Regions from separate parts of the Microvirgula sp. AG722 genome, predicted to be linked through region 1. Evidence: predicted binding sites of a transcription regulator. Region 1 holds the regulator's gene; the other holds the start of a gene.
The links. Region 1 encodes FNR, which switches genes on or off when oxygen is low (the NO sensors DNR and NnrR bind a similar motif). Its sites were predicted from a motif close to TTGATNNNNATCAA; they were not measured.
Positions count from the first base shown of each region.

Region 2: the regulator FNR is predicted to act here: its motif matches at 3,811-3,824, upstream of DFO50_RS02380 (universal stress protein).

Region 1 is NZ_QLTJ01000001.1:297,821-305,815, reverse strand. Features, by position in the region: gene DFO50_RS01385 (zinc-binding alcohol dehydrogenase family protein) at 1-277, opposite strand, end outside; gene DFO50_RS01380 (LysR family transcriptional regulator) at 384-1,286, shown strand; gene DFO50_RS01375 (inositol monophosphatase family protein) at 1,340-2,128, opposite strand; gene DFO50_RS01370 (RNA methyltransferase) at 2,271-3,032, shown strand; gene DFO50_RS01365 (DUF1853 family protein) at 3,038-3,952, shown strand; gene DFO50_RS01360 (flavodoxin family protein) at 3,949-4,413, shown strand; gene fnr (fumarate/nitrate reduction transcriptional regulator Fnr) at 4,421-5,176, opposite strand; gene hemN (oxygen-independent coproporphyrinogen III oxidase) at 5,280-6,692, shown strand; gene DFO50_RS01345 (RHS repeat-associated core domain-containing protein) at 6,708-7,712, opposite strand; gene DFO50_RS01340 (DNA-3-methyladenine glycosylase I) at 7,853-7,995, opposite strand, start outside.
Region 2 is NZ_QLTJ01000001.1:499,148-507,142, reverse strand. Features, by position in the region: gene prfA (peptide chain release factor 1) at 82-1,158, shown strand; gene DFO50_RS02395 (YbaN family protein) at 1,161-1,565, opposite strand; gene DFO50_RS02390 (dienelactone hydrolase family protein) at 1,700-2,533, shown strand; gene DFO50_RS02385 (cyclopropane-fatty-acyl-phospholipid synthase family protein) at 2,535-3,737, opposite strand; gene DFO50_RS02380 (universal stress protein) at 4,085-4,573, shown strand; gene DFO50_RS02375 (DeoR/GlpR family DNA-binding transcription regulator) at 4,633-5,421, opposite strand; gene glpK (glycerol kinase GlpK) at 5,651-7,123, shown strand; gene DFO50_RS02365 (heme biosynthesis HemY N-terminal domain-containing protein) at 7,186-7,995, opposite strand, start outside.

The sequences.
Region 1 (7,995 bases):
TGTCGCCGGCGTAGTAGACCCGGTCGCCGGGTTTGAACAGCGTGACATCGCGGCCGACGGCATCGACCACGCCGGCTGCATCCCAGCCAAGCACGCGCGGCGTGCTTTCCTGTTGTGCTTTTGGCGCGCGCACCTTGGTATCGACCGGATTGACGGCAATGGCGCGCACGGCGACGCGCAGGTCATTCGGTCCCGGTTCCGGCAGTGGCAACTCGATATCGAGCAGCGACTCGGCGTGGTCGATGGGCAGGTAGCGGTACAGGCCGACGGCTTTCATGGTGGTGTCTCCAGGCGATGACGATGAGTGATGCCGGAAGTGTAGTCGGCGGTGGATTCGCCGATTAGACTGCCCAATGTGGAAACTTTGTCCGTCAGGATGAACAATGACGCCGGAATTCGACCGGATGGCAGTCTTTGTGCAGGTGGTGGAAAGCGGCAGCTTTACTGCTGCGGCGCAGGCGCTCGGCCTGCCCAAATCCACGGTCAGTCAGCAACTGGCCAGGCTGGAAGCCTCGCTGGGTGTGCGGCTGTTGCAGCGGAGTACGCGCAAGCTGAGTCTGACTGCCGCCGGGCAGCTGTATGTCGGCCACTGCCAGCGCATGGTCGAAGCCGGTCGTGCCGCCGATGCGGCCGTTTCCCGGCTGCGCGATGCGCCGGCCGGCCAGTTGCGCATTACTGCGCCGGAGGCCTCCGGCGCGCTGCTGTTCGCCGGGCTGGTGCCGGCATTTCGCCGCCGCTACCCGCTGATCAGCGTCGACATGCTGGTGACCGATGCCCATCTCGACCTGATCGGCGAGCGCATCGATCTGGCGTTTCGTACCGGGCGGCTGGCGGATTCGAGCTTTGTCAGCCGGCATGTCGGCGAGGTGCGCCGTGCTCTGGTGGCGGCCCCGGACTATGTGGCGCACGCCGGCCTGCCGGTTTCACCGGCCGATCTCGCCGCTCATGCCTGTCTGGTTCATCATCCGGCCCCGGACTGGCCGCTGACGGGGGCGGATGGCCTGCAGCGGGTCGTGCCGTCGCCGGGCATGCGCAGCAGCAGCCTGATGTATCTGCAGCAGGCTGCCGTTCATGGTGCCGGCATTGCCATGCTGCCGGCGTTCATGTGCCGGTGCGAGCTGGCCAGCGGGCAACTGGTCGAACTGCTGGCAGCGTATCCGCCGTTGCCGAACCAGTATTTCGCTGTCTATCCGACCCGCACCCACGTGTCGGCCGCGCTGCGCGCCTTCCTGGATTTTGTCGGAACATGGGGGCTGGCCGAGCGGCTGGCAGCCGTCGATAAATGAAAATGGCAGACCGGAGGTCTGCCATGGGGCGGATCGCAAACTGCCGGAAATGATTACCGGACGTGCGGTGCCAGCGTGTGCAGCATCTGCGCCAGCACCTTCGGGTTGGCGGCGACCACGTCACCGGATTCCAGCCAGCCCTGCTCGCCGAACACGTCGGTGACAATGGCGCCGGCTTCCTGGGCGATCAGGCTGCCTGCGGCGATGTCCCACGATTTCAGGTTCAGTTCCCAGTAGCCGTCCACGCGGCCGCTGGCGACATAGCACAGGTCGAGCGCGGCCGAGCCTTCGCGGCGCACGCCGGCGGTCTTGCGGATCATGTCGGCGAACATGGCCAGGTACTGGTCCAGATAGCTGACGTCGGTGTACGGGAAGCCGGTGGAGATCAGGCTGTCGGCCAGGCTGATGCGCTTGCTGACGCGGATGCGGCGATCATTGAGGAAAGCGCCGCCGCCTTTGCTGGCGGTGAACAGGTCGTTGCGGTTCGGATCATAGACCACGGCCTGCTGGATCTGGCCCTTGTGCGCGAGGGCGATGGATACGCAATACTGCGGATAGCCGTGCAGGAAGTTGGTGGTGCCGTCCAGCGGATCGATGATCCACAGGTATTCGGCGTCGGACAGCGAGGCCCCGCCCGATTCCTCGGCTAGAATGGCGTGCTTGGGGTAGGCATCCCGGATCATGTCGATGATGGCCGCTTCGGCCGCACGGTCGACGTCGCTGACGAAGTCGTTGTGCTGTTTCTGCTCGGCGCGGATCAGGTCGAGGTTGTTCGACGCGCGTTGAATGATGTTGGCGGCGCGACGCGCGGCCTTGACCGCGATGGTCAGCATCGGATGCATGGGAGCCTCTCTGGCAAAGGGGGCGCGCCGCGAATTCTTGCCGCCGCGCGTCTGGATAGTCCGGGTTTAAGGAACGATAAAGACCCGGACAGTTGGATGTTCCGGGCCTTTTGATGGCCGGAATTTTAACGCAGTTTTCTCAATGTCGAAACCCGAAGTCCCTGATTTTTTGCGTAATGTGCGCGTCGTTCTGGCGCGTCCTTCCCATCCCGGCAATATCGGCGCCGCCGCGCGCGCGATGAAGACCATGGGCGTGACCCGCCTGTATCTGGTCGAGCCAAAGCGTTTTCCCGATGCCGAGGCGACCACGCTGGCATCCGGCGCGGCCGATGTGCTGGAGAACGCCGTGGTGACCGGCACGCTCGATGCCGCGCTGGAAGGCGTGTCCATCGCCTGTGCGCTGACCAGCCGCAAGCGCGAGCTGACCACGCCGCTGGCCGCGCCGCGCGACGCCTGTGCCGAGCTGCTGGCGGCGGCCCGCGACGGGGTCGAGGTTGCACTGGTGTTCGGCAACGAAACCTACGGACTGTCGATCGACGAGGTCGCGCGCTGCAACCGGCTGGTCACCATTGCCGGCAACCCGGACTATTTTTCGCTGAACCTCGGCCAGGCGGTACAGGTCATGTGCTATGAGCTGTTCAGCCAGTTGGCATTTCCGCTTGATCATTTGCGGGCCAATGCCGAACTGGCCAGTCATGAAGAGGTCGAAGGGTTCTATGGTCATCTCGACCGGGTGCTCGACGGTATCGGTTTCTATGACCGGCGCAATGGCGAACGGCTGATGCGCCGCTTGCGCACCCTGTATGACCGCGCCAGCCTGGAGCGGCAGGAGATCGATATCCTGCGCGGCATGCTGAAGCAGATCGAACGCCGCTGCGGGCCGGACCCGTACCGACACGACTGAGTCGCGTGAACTGCGCCGCCGATCCCCGCCTGCTGCCGTTGCTGGCCTCGTTGCGCGAACCGGCGGTGCGGGCACTGGCGTCACTGCTGCTCGGGCCGTCGCCGTGGGACAGCGGTGTCGAGTTCGACCGGGCCCTGCTGGCCGGACCGCGGGCTGCCGAACGGCTGCTGGCACTGGACCGCCGCCCTGCCGTATTGCTGGACTGGCTGGCGGCCCGGCGCACCGGGCGCCTTGGCGCCCATGCCGAGGCGCTGCTGGCCTTCTGGCTGGCACAGCGGAGTGCGCAGCTTGAACTGGTGGCGGCCAACCGCGCGGTGCGGGTCGAGGCGCATACCCTTGGTGAGTTCGATTTCCTGCTGCGGCTGGACGGACGGCCGCTCCATGTCGAAATGGCGTGCAAGTTCTATCTGGAAGTCGCGCCGCAGTGCTGGGTCGGGACCGACCTGCGCGATGCGCTGGCGCTGAAACGTGCGCAACTGGTGCGCCAGCTGGCGCTGGCCGGCGATGCGCGTGCGGCGGCGACCCTCCCGCCCGGTTTCGCCGGCTGCCCGGCCTTTACCGTGTTGCGCGGGCAATTGTTCCGGCCGGCCGGCAGCGGCGAACCGGTGCACTGGTGGCGGCATCAGGGGGAGGCCTGGCCGGCACGGGCGGCCGACAGCCGCTATCTGCACCTGCTCCGGCTCGACTGGCTGTCCCCGGCCCGGGCTGGCCGGGCCGACGTGCAGACCGCCGCCGAGCTGCAGGCGCGGCTGGCGGGCAGGAGAGAGGCGCTGATGGTGGCGGAAATGCAGGCCGTCGGCGATGACGACTGGCAGGAAGTGTCGCGCGGCTTCGTGGTGCCGGCGCACTGGCCGGAGCCCGGCCGGCTGGCCACCCTGATGGCGCGCATCGCGGCGCTGGATGGCGGGGAGAAGGAATGATGAAGCAGCTGCTGATCCTGTGGGCCGGTCAGACCGGGCGCAACCTGCAGCTGGCGCGGGCCGCGGCGGCGGCGGCCAGTGAGGCGGGCGAGGGGGAGATCGACGTGCGGCTGCTGCCGGCGCAGCAGGCCGGCATCGACGATCTGCTGGCCTGTCACGGCCTGATTGTCGCCACGCCGGAAAATTTCGGCTACATGGCCGGCACGCTGAAGGATTTTTTCGATCGCACGTTCTACCCGGCCCAGGGGCGGGTGGAAGGATTGCCGTATGCGATCCTGATCTGTGCCGGCAATGACGGCAGCGGGGCGCGAGTCGCGATCGAACGCATTGCGCGCGGCTATCCGCTGACGCCGGCCTGCGAGCCGCTGATCGTGCATGGGGAGCCCGACCAGGCCGCGCTGGAGCGCGCGGCCGAGGTCGGTGCGACGCTGGCGCTCGGCCTGTCGCTGGGACTGTTCTGAACCGGGTTCAGGTGGTGGCAATCGGCATGCTCTGCTGGCAGCCGCCGACCAGGGTCTTCAGGTTCTCCGGCTGAATCAGCTGGATGTGCTTGTGTTCGACAATGATCCAGCCCTGGGCCTGGAATTTCGACAGCGTGCGGCTGACGGTTTCCAGCTTCAGACCGAGGAAGGAACCGATTTCCTCACGGCTCATGCGCAGGATGAAATCGTTGGCGGCGAAGCCGCGGGCGGAGAAGCGCTGGGACAGGTTGAGCAGGAAGGCGGCCAGACGTTCTTCCGCCTTCATGTTGCCGAGCAGCAGCATGACCGACTGGTCACGGACGATTTCACGGCTCATCAACCGGAAGAAATGATGCTGCAGGGTCGGGATGTCACGACCGAGACTGGTCATGCGCGAGAACGGCAGTTCACAGACCTCGGCATCCTCGAGCGCGATTGCATCACAGCCGTGCAGGCTGCTGGAGACGCCATCCAGGCCCAGCAGCTCGCCGGACATCTGGAAACCGGTGACCTGCTCGCGGCCGTCATGGCTGGAAATGCAGGTCTTGAAAAAGCCGGTCCGGATGGCGAACATGGACTTGAACGCCTCGCCGGCGCGGAACAGGTACTCGCCGCGCTTCAGGCGCCGACTCTGCCGGATCACGGCGTCGAGCTGGCTCATCTCCTCGCGATTGAGTCCGATGGGCAGGCACAATTCGCGAAGACTGCAGTTCGAGCAGGAGATCTTCAGCGTGTGGGCAGTAAGCGGATTGTGTTCGGCCATGATGATCCGTTCAGGTTGTTATCATGCCAGGCTTGACGACTATCAAAGGCGCCCCTGCACGATTCAGGCAAAGTGGTTCACTGCCTGAGAGGTTTATCCATTTATGACGACAGCAATTCACGACAACGTGGCTCCCGCCCAGTTCATTTTCGACCGAGAGTTGATCGAACGCCTCGACGGCAGCGGTCCTCGCTACACCTCGTATCCGACGGCAGACCGTTTTACCACCGAATTCAACGGCGTAGATTATCGCCACTGCCTTGAGCAAAGGCAAATCGGCGCCAGCGCCAAGCCAGTATCATTATACGCTCATATACCGTTCTGTAATACAGTCTGCTACTACTGCGCCTGTAACAAGGTCATTACCAAGGACAAGACGCGTGCGGATACCTATCTGGGTTATCTCGAACGCGAGCTGGCGCTGCATGCCGAAGGGCTGGGGCCGCGCCAGGACCTGATCCAGCTGCACTTCGGCGGCGGCACGCCGACCTTCCTGTCCGACGAGCAGATGCAGCGGCTGATGGACGCGATCCGTCGCCATTTCAACCTGTTGCCCACTGGCGAATACTCGATCGAGATCGATCCGCGCAAGGTCAGCGCCGACACGGTGCGGCTGCTGGCGACCCAGGGCTTCAACCGCATGTCGGTCGGGGTGCAGGATTTTGATCTGCAGGTGCAGAAGGCCGTCAACCGGGTACAGAGTGTCGAGGAGACGCTGACGGTCATCGACGCCGCGCGGTCGTCCGGCTTCAAGTCGGTCAGCCTCGATCTGATCTACGGCCTGCCGCACCAGACCGTCGACTCGGTCCGGCGTACGCTGGAGACGGTGCTCAGCATCCGTCCGGACCGGCTGGCGCTGTACAACTACGCCCACCTGCCGACGGTCTTCATGCCGCAGCGGCGCATCAACGAAGCGGATCTGCCGTCGGCCGAGGTCAAGCTCGACATCCTGCAGATGGCGGTGCAGATGCTGACCGATGCCGGTTACGAATTCATCGGCATGGACCACTTCGCCCTGCCGGACGACGATCTGGCCGTGGCCCTGCGCCAGGGACGGCTGCAACGGAACTTCCAGGGCTACTCGACCCATGCCGACCATGATCTGGTGTCCATCGGGACCTCGGCCATCGGCAAGGTCGGCGCCAGCTATCACCAGAACGCAAAAGACCTCGAACAGTATTATGCGATGCTGGACGAAGGTCGGCTGCCGATCGTCCGCGGTCTGCTGCTGAGTGCCGACGACCTGCTGCGCCGGGCAATCATTCAGGCGCTGATGTGCCGCTTCTCGCTGTCGATGGAAGCGATGGGCGAGGGTTTCGGCATCGACTTCAAGCAGTATTTCGCGCCGGAAATGGCCCGGCTGGCCGAATACGAGGCTGACGGACTGGTCGAGCTGGATGACGAGTGGATCGCCGTGACGCCGCAGGGGCGTTTCCTGATCCGCACCATTGCCATGGTGTTCGACCGCTATCTGCGCGAGAAACAGACCCACGCCCGCTACTCGAAGACGATCTGAGCCGCTGACGCCGTATCAATGGTGTGCGTACAGCTGCCTCAGGTAAATCGCTGTGCTCTGCTGTTCGAACCGGACCGTATTGACCAGGCTGGTGCGCGCAGAGGTCCACATGCCCTGAGCCTGGAAGACCCGGACGTCCTCGTACGGCAGCTTGTGCAGCGTGAACGACTTCCAGAGGTACTCGGGTGAAACGGTTCCCTTGCCGGCCACGACAGTCTTGCCCAGCCGGTTTGCGACAACCTGGGCGACGGATGACATGCTGTTGCCCTGGCCTGCGTGACACGACCCCAGCAACACGGTGTCCGTGTCGGCGTCGAGCAGCGGGCGGATACGTCTGGCCAGTTGGGGGGCGCGCAACAGCTTGTTTGCGGCGATCGTCACATGGGGTGAGCCATGGATGCCGACTGTCTGTACGCCCGGCCCCTTGTTCCAGACTCTCAGTGACATGTCAAAATCGGGGTTTTTCCGCAGATGTCTGCCCAACCGCCATGCGCCGAAACCGATGGCGCCCAGGACCAGGCTAACCAGACTCGCGGCGACCCCCAGGCCGTAGGATACCCTTCCCAGCGTTGCTGCCTGTCCAGGGCTTGAGCCGGCCAGCAGATTGGAGGCCGCGCCGGTAGCGACGGAGATGATCGCCAGCGCCAGCCCCAGACTGGCCAGTATGGATGCCGTGCCAAAGGTGGCAATGGAGAGGACCAGACTGACCAGGCCGAGGGCGATTCCGGTGTTGGAAATCGCTGAATAACCGGAAGGATCACGATTGTTGACCGGGTCGCCCAGACAGAATGCATAGGGATTGATGCCTCCCGTCCCGAACGGGCTCAATGGGTCCGGTTGCAGGACGCGCTGAATCATCGGGTCGTAGCTGCGTACACCATTACCCATATGGTAGTAATTTTTGTTGCCGACATAGTCTGAAAGCATGCCATGCAGGCCGAGCCGTGGACGCTTTTTCCAGATTCTGACGGCTTGCGCTGCTGCCCTGGCCGCTGCCGGAGACGGGGGACGTGATGGCATGGCGTTTCCTCCTCGTGGAGTTCCTGGCCGCACATCAATTCGCGGTCGATGGACTGGTGTCTGAACGTTTCCTTCTTCCTGCATAGTAAGGGCTGGTCTGGCGCCGGTTGCAATTCCCGACGAATGGGCTGGCGCTGTCCTCAGACCGACGGTGGCCGGACGTGGTCCGGGTGCGAGGGGCAATCGGCCTGGTGGTCGCTGACCACGCCGACTGCCTGCAGGTACGCCTGGATGACCGTGCTGCCGACGAAATTCATGCCGGCTTTTTTCAGCGCCTTGCTGA
Region 2 (7,995 bases), 200 kb from region 1:
TTCACCTGCCCGATGCCCGCATCGGGCGACGGTCCGCCGCCGGCGGGTCGTCTTTTGCGTTCACTCGCAGCAAACGCCCACATGAAACCTTCCATTGCCGCCAGACTGGCACAGCTTGCCGACCGACTCGATGAAGTGACCGGTCTGCTGGGCGAGCCGTCCGTGACCGACGACATCGACAACTACCGCAAGCTGACGCGCGAACACGCCGAGCTGACCCCGGTGGTCGAGCAGTACCTGGCCTTCCGCCAGGCCGAATCCGACATTGCCACCGCGCGCGAGCTGCTGTCCGACCCGGACATGCGCGAACTGGCCGAAGCCGAGCTGGCCGATGCCGACGCGCGGATCGATGCGCTGGAGCGCGAACTGCAACGGCTGCTGCTGCCGAAAGACCCGAACGACGAACGCAACATCTTCCTCGAAGTGCGCGCCGGCACCGGTGGCGACGAGGCCGCCCTGTTTGCCGCCGACCTGTTCCGCATGTACTCGCGCTATGCCGAACGCAACCGCTGGCAGGTCGAAATCGTCAGCGCCAGCGAGAACGACCTTGGCGGCTACAAGGAAGTCATCGCCCGCATTGCCGGTTTCGGCGCCTACTCGCGGCTGAAATTCGAGTCCGGCGGCCACCGCGTGCAGCGGGTGCCGAGCACCGAGACCCAGGGGCGCATCCACACCTCGGCCTGCACGGTGGCGGTGATTCCGGAAGCCGACGAGCTGGAAGAGGTGAACCTGAATCCGGCCGATCTGCGCATCGATACCTATCGCGCCAGCGGCGCCGGCGGTCAGCACATCAACAAGACCGACTCCGCCGTTCGCGTTACCCACTTGCCGACCGGTATCGTCGCCGAGTGCCAGGACGACCGGTCGCAGCACAAGAACAAGGCGCGGGCGCTGGCCGTGCTGGCGGCCCGCATCGCCGACGTGCAGCGGCGCGCGCAACAGCAGAAGGAAGCCGCCGAGCGCAAGAGCCTGATCGGCTCCGGCGATCGCAGCGAACGCATTCGTACCTACAACTTCCCGCAGGGCCGGGTGACCGACCACCGCATCAACCTGACGCTGTACAAGCTCGATCAGGTAATGGATGGCGATCTGTCCGAACTGACCGACGCGCTGACCGCCGAGCACCAGGCCGAACTGCTGGCCGCACTGGGCGAATGACGTCAGTCATTTCGGCCGACAGCGGCGCCGGCCTGTGCCGGCGCCGCTGTCGTTTCCGGCAGGCGCCATAGCCAGCCACCGACCACGAGCCAGGTAAGCAGCAGCATCAGCACCAGCCACGGGCGCTGCTGGACGATCCACATCGACGTCCACATCGATGCCGTCATCAGCAGCAGCCCGAGCCGCTTGGCGCGGCGCGGCAGCGCGCGCCGGGTTTCCCAGGCGATGACGATCGGGCCGAAAGTGCGGTGACCGAGCAGCCAGCGATGGAAACGCGGTGAGGCACGCGCCCAGCAGGCAGCGGTCAGCAGCACGAACGGCGTGGTCGGCAGCAGCGGCAGGAAAATGCCGAGGATGCCGAGGGCGAGGCTCAGCCCGCCCGCAAGCATCAGCAGCGGGCGCAGCAGGTGTCGGGATGAAACGGGAAGCGGTCGCACGCCGTCTTTCTACCTTGGCCGGCGCGGACCGGCAAGCCGGGCTTGACGTACGCCGACCGGAAGGCGATACCGGAAACATTGCCTGCCGCCGTGGAGTGCCCGTCATGCCCCCCTTTTCCCGTCGTGATTTCCTGACCACGCTGGCTGCCGGCGGTTTTGCGCTGGCCGTGCAGCCGGTTGCGCAGGCCACGGTCATCACCACACCGTCGGACGGACTGGTTGCCGGGCTGGTCACGATACCGGCGGCCGATGGCGTCGCGCTGCCGGCCTACCGCGCCATGCCGACCGGACCCGGTCCGTGGCCGGTTGTGCTGGTAGTACAGGAAATTTTCGGCATTCACGCCCATATCCAGGATATCTGCCGTCGGCTGGCCCGGCTCGGCTACTGCGCAGTGGCACCGGCACTGTATTTTCGCCAAGGAGACGTGTCGCGGATCAGTGACATCGCGACCATCATGGACACGGTGGTGAGCCGGGTGCCGGATGCGCAGGTGCTGTCCGATCTCGACGCGGCACTGGCCTGGGCCGCGGCCCACAGCCATGGCGATACCGGGCGTGCGGCCATTACCGGGTTCTGCTGGGGCGGGCGCATCGCCTGGCTGTATGCGGCACACCGGCCGACGCTGAAGGCCGCTGCCGCCTGGTATGGCCGGCTGGTCGGTGAGCACACGGCGCTGACGCCGCAGCAGCCGGTCGATATCGGCGCCGGGCTCAGGGTGCCGGTGCTTGGCCTGTATGGCGGGGCCGACAGCGGGATTCCGCTCGATACTGTCGAGCGCATGCGTGCGGAAATCGGTGCCAGCGGTAGCGAAATCGTCATCTATGCCGATGCGCCGCATGCCTTTTTTGCCGACTATCGGGCCAGTTACCGGGAAAGCGCCGCCACGGATGGCTGGCGCCGCATGCTGGAGTGGTTCCGTCGCCATGGCGTGGCCTGAGCTACCACAGCACCGGCTCCCCGCCGTTGTACAGATGCGCCTGATGGCGCGGCGGATGTGCGGCCAGTCCGCGCGAGAACAGGAATTGGCCCAGATCCAGCCCGCCACCACGGAATGACGCCTCGCTGCCGCGCAGGTACAGCGTCCACATGCGCACGAAGCGTTCATCGAAACGGGCACGGACCGCATCCAGATGACGGTCGAAATTGGCGCGCCAGTGCGCCAGGGTGGCGGCGTAGTGCAGGCGCAGGCTTTCCTGCGTCAGCAGGAAGAAGCCGGTTTTTGCGGCGGTATCGGCCAGCCGCGGCAGGTACGGGATTTCGCCGCCGGGAAAAATGTACTTCTCGACCCAGCGGTTGGTGTTGCCATCGTCGGTATGGCCGACGATGGTATGCAGCAGAAACAGGCCGCCCGGTTCGAGCACATCGGCGACACGGGCGAAATAGCGGGCGGCATGCCGTTCACCGACATGCTCGTACATGCCGACGCTGACCGCCTTGTCGAAACGGTCGCTGGCACCGGACAGGTCGAGGTAATCCATCTGCCGGATCTCGATTCGGTCCGACAGACCGGCTTTGGCAAGGCGTGCGCGGCCGGCGTCGGCCTGTTCCGCAGACAGGGTCAGGCCGACGCCGCAGATGCCGTGGCGCTGGGCCGCGCGGATCAGCAGGGCGCCCCAGCCGCAGCCGACGTCCAGCAGTCGTTCGCCCGGTTTCAGGCACAGTTTGGCGAGGATATGGTCGATCTTGGCCTGCTGTGCCTGCTCCAGCGTCATGTCCGCTGTGGCGAAATACGCACACGAGTAGTTCATGTCCGGATCGAGCCACATGCGGTAGAAATCGTTGCCGATATCGTAATGATGGGCGATGTTTTCCTTCTGCCTCGCCCGCAGCCGCAGCCGGTCGAGCGTGCGTGCCACACCGGCCACCCGCGCCAGCGGACCGTCCAGTATCTGCCGGTTGCTGTTGATCAGCCCCAGCATGGCATTCCAGTCGCCATCGAAGTCGAGCACGCCATCCATATAGGCTTCGCCCAGCGATACCATGGGATCTTCGGCGTTGAAGGCCGGTTCGGCATGGAAATTCAGGCTGAACGCAGGCTCGTCCCCGCCGTAGCGGCGGACATCACCGTCCCACCATTTCACCTGGAAGCCGGGGCCGGTCAGCCGTGCCAGAACGGCTGCGAGTGTGGACTTGGTCAACATGGCAGTCTCCTTTTCCTGCTCAAGCCGGAGGACAACGATTCGATGATCACTTGAGCATAGTCACGGTTGGCGCTTGCTTCACGTCAAATCGTTTGCCGAATATGACAGCTGCCGTCGCGGCGGGCCGGGGGATTGCGTTATCCTCATTGCCATCATTCCCGCACGTATCGGTTTCCCTGCCGTTAATGAACCGGCCGTGACAGCGGTTGCCGGGCCCGGTCGGCCGGCAGGGGGAGAGAAGGTGTTTTCGCCTGCCGCCGGTGCAGCCCCATCATGGGAAAATGATGTGGAGACAGGGCATCGGGCCGTGCCGGCGTCCAGTCATCGTGAAAATCCAAGGAGTCCTCATGTACCAGCACATCGTTGCGTCGATCGACGAGAGCAACAACGCGTCGCAAGCGCTCGAACAGGCCATCGCAGTGGCGAAACTGGCAGGTGCGCAACTGCACCTGGTGCATATCGTCAATCTGTTCGAACTGGCACTGGAAGAAGTGGTGCTGGCTGACAAGGCCAAGCTGGCCGAACTGGCTCACCGTCACGGCGAGGCGCGGCTGGAAGGGGCCGCTGCGCAGGCTCGCGCCGCCGGTCTGGAACCGTCGCTGTTCATCGCCGAGTGCTGGGGTGGTGGCGATGAAATCGCCGACGGGCTGCTGAACTATGCGCGCAGCGTGCCGGCCGATCTGCTGGTGCTGGGCACGCATGGCCGCAGCGGACTGATGCACATGATGCTTGGCAGTGTGGCCGAGTCGGTCATGCGTCAGGCCGACATGCCGCTGCTGGTGGTGCGTTCGGAAACCAGCGAGCACACGCCGGGCAAGCGCCGTCCGGTGCTGTAAGCGGACAGCAGAACGCCGGGCATGGCCCGGCGTTCTGCTGTCCGCAATGCGCGGGGGACTTATCCGCGCACGGGAGCCGGCTGACCTTCGACCACGAACAGGCGCACGCTGTTCTCGTTCAGATGCGGCATCAGCTCGGCCGGCGGCTCGTCGTCGGTGAACAGTGCGTTCATCTCGCCGATATGGCATACCTTCATCATCGCGTTGCGGCCGAACTTGCTCGAGTCGACGACCAGGAAGCGCTGACGGGCATTGTTCATCATGGCCTTGGTCGCGCGGACTTCGCGATAGTCGTAGTCGAGCAGCGTGCCGTCGTTGTCGATGCCGTTGGCACCCATGATCACGTAGTCGACCTTGAACTGCTCGATCATGTCGACCGGCGCCATGCCGGTCAGCCCGCCATCCTTGCTGCGCACCACGCCACCGGTAATGATGACTTCGAAGTCGGGGCGGCGGGTAATGATGGTGGCGATATTCAGGTTGTTGGTGATGACGCGCAGGTGCTGGTGATTGATGATCAGCTCGCGTGCGACAGCCTCTATCGTGGTGCCGATGCTCATGAACAGCGAACAGTCGTCCGGCACGTGCTCGGCGACCAGCTTGGCGATCCGGGTCTTTTCGGCCTGGTTCTTGACCTTGCGGGTCGCGTATTCCTCGTTTTCGACGCTGGGCCCGAGGGCGGCACCACCGTGGAAACGGCGCAGCAGGTTTTCTTCGGACAGGGTATTGATGTCGCGGCGGATGGTTTGCGGCGTGACATCGAGCAGACGGGCGAGTTCCTCGATCGGCATGAACCCGCTGGCCCGTACCAGCTTCAGGATCTGTTCATGACGCGGCAGGCGATTCATCTGGCTGGGATCTTGTGTTGCGTTTGAATCACATGTTTTTAGCATGATTGACAGGGGTGCGCAAACGAAAGCATCCGCACCATTGCCCTGCGTTCCGGTTCGGAATCGAAACAGGGCGCCAGGAAAAAACCGACAGACGGCGGCAATGGCGAGGTTTGACATAAAATGACCGACGTCCATTTCTCCACCCGGATCGGGCCTTCGCCCATCCCTGCCTGCGGCCCGAAAAATGCCTGAATACCTGCTGGCCATCGACCAGGGCACGACCAGTTCGCGTGCCATTGCCTTCACCCGCGACGGCCACGCCGCTGCCAGCAGCGGGCGGGAGCTGCCGCAGATCTATCCGGCCTCAGGCTGGGTCGAACACGACCCGGAGCGGATCTGGGACGATGTGCGCCACTGCGTGCGCGAAACCCTGTCGCAACTGGAGGACGGCAGTCGCATTGCCGCCATCGGCGTGACCAATCAGCGCGAAACCACCGTACTGTGGGATCGCCGCAGCGGCCGCCCGCTGCACAACGCCATCGTCTGGCAGGACCGGCGTACCGCCGCCGACTGCGAGGCGCTGGCCGAACACGAGGACAGGATCGCCGAGCGCACCGGCCTGTTGCTCGACCCGTATTTTTCCGCGACCAAGCTGGCATGGCTGCTGAAAACCGTGCCCGGCGCCCGTGCGGCGGCCGAGGCCGGCGAACTGGCGTTCGGCACCATCGACAGCTTTCTGCTGTGGCGGCTGACCGAGGGCCGCGTCCACGCGACCGACGCCAGCAATGCCGCCCGTACCCTGCTGTTCAATATCCATACCCAGCAGTGGGACGACGAACTGCTGGCGCTGTTCGACATCCCGCGCTCGCTGCTGCCCGAGGTGCGCGATTCGGCAGCCGATTTCGGCCAGACGCGGCTGTTTGGCGACCTGATGCCGATTACCGGCATGGCCGGCGACCAGCAGGCCGCCACGGTCGGCCAGGCGTGCTTCGAGCCGGGCATGGTCAAGTCCACCTACGGCACCGGCTGCTTCATGGTGATGAATACCGGCAGCCTGGCCCTGCGTTCCCGCCACCGGCTGCTGACCACGGTCGCCTACCGGCTGGACGGCGTGCCGACCTACGCGGTCGAGGGCAGCATCTTTATTGCCGGGGCGGCGGTGCAATGGCTGCGCGATGCGCTGAAGCTGATCGAGCACGCCGGCGATACCGAAGGCCTGGCGCGGCAGGTCGACTCGACCGGCGGCGTCTATCTGGTGCCGGCCTTCACCGGCCTGGGTGCGCCGTACTGGGACCCGCTGGCGCGTGGCGCCATTACCGGCCTGACGCGGGATTCCGGCATCAGCCATATCGTGCGTGCGGCGCTGGAATCGGTCTGCTACCAGAGTCGCGACCTGCTCGATGCGATGCGCGCCGATGGCGCCAGCCCGGCATCGATCCGCGTCGATGGCGGCATGGTCGCCAATGACTGGCTGATGCAGTTTCTGGCCGACATGCTCGGCGTGGATGTCGAACGCCCGGGTACCAGCGAAACCACGGCCCTGGGCGCTGCGTGGCTGGCCGGGCTCGGCTGCGGCTGGTACCGCGACCTGGCCGAGCTGTCGGCGCTGTGGCGGCGCCAGGCCCGCTTCGTTCCGGCCATGGCCGAGGACCGGCGCGCGACGCTGTACGCCGGCTGGCTGAAGGCGGTGGCGAAGACGCGGGATACGGATGGTTGACGCCTGAAAATGAGAACAGGCCGGCATATGCCGGCCTGTTCTCATTCAGACGTGTTCCCGGCTCAGCCGGCTTGTGCCAGTGCCAGTCGCACGCATTCGTCGAAGTGGCGACGGGCCTCTTCATCGCGGTCGAGGCGCTTGAACAGCTTGGCCAGTTCGGCATGTGTCGCCAGGGCCGGGTCCAGCGTGGCGCTGGCTTCCAGATAGCCCTGTGCCTTGCCCCAGAGCTTCTGGGCGACGGCCAGCCGGCCCAGCGTCAGCAGCAGGCGCGGATCGCGGCGTTCGGTTTCCAGCCACTTCTCTGCCCGCTTGGCCAGCGCCAGACGACCCTCGTCGTCGAGGTCGGCAACGTAGCGGCCCAGTTCCCCGGCCAGTTCGCTGGAATAGCTGGCATCCAGGCGCCGGGTCAGGAAATCGACCGCCATCGGCGTGTCGCCGAGTTCATGCGCGTGCTGGGCGGCGGCGATGCGCAACTCGTCATTCTCGCGCTCCTGCGCCGGAATCTTGCTCCACCAGCGCTTGAGTTCCTCGGCGTCGATCAGGCCACCCATCTGCTGGCGCCAGGCGGCCAGCCGGTAGCGGCGTGCCTGTTCCGGGCTGATGGCCTCGGCCTTCAGCAGTTTCTCGGTCAGGGCCAGCACGGCATCCGGCGCGCCCTGGGCCAGGCTCAGCCGCAGTTCGAGCCGCAATGCGGCGGTCAGGTTCGGCGACAGCTGGCGCGCGCGGTCGATGACGGCGCGAGCCGCGACGTACTGCTTGTCCTCCAGCAGGAATTCGGCGGCGCTGACGCAGCGGGCCAGTTCGGCCGCCTCGCCCTCGTTCTCCAGCCGGACCAGATAGCTGTCGCGCTTGCCGGCATCCTTGACCGCATG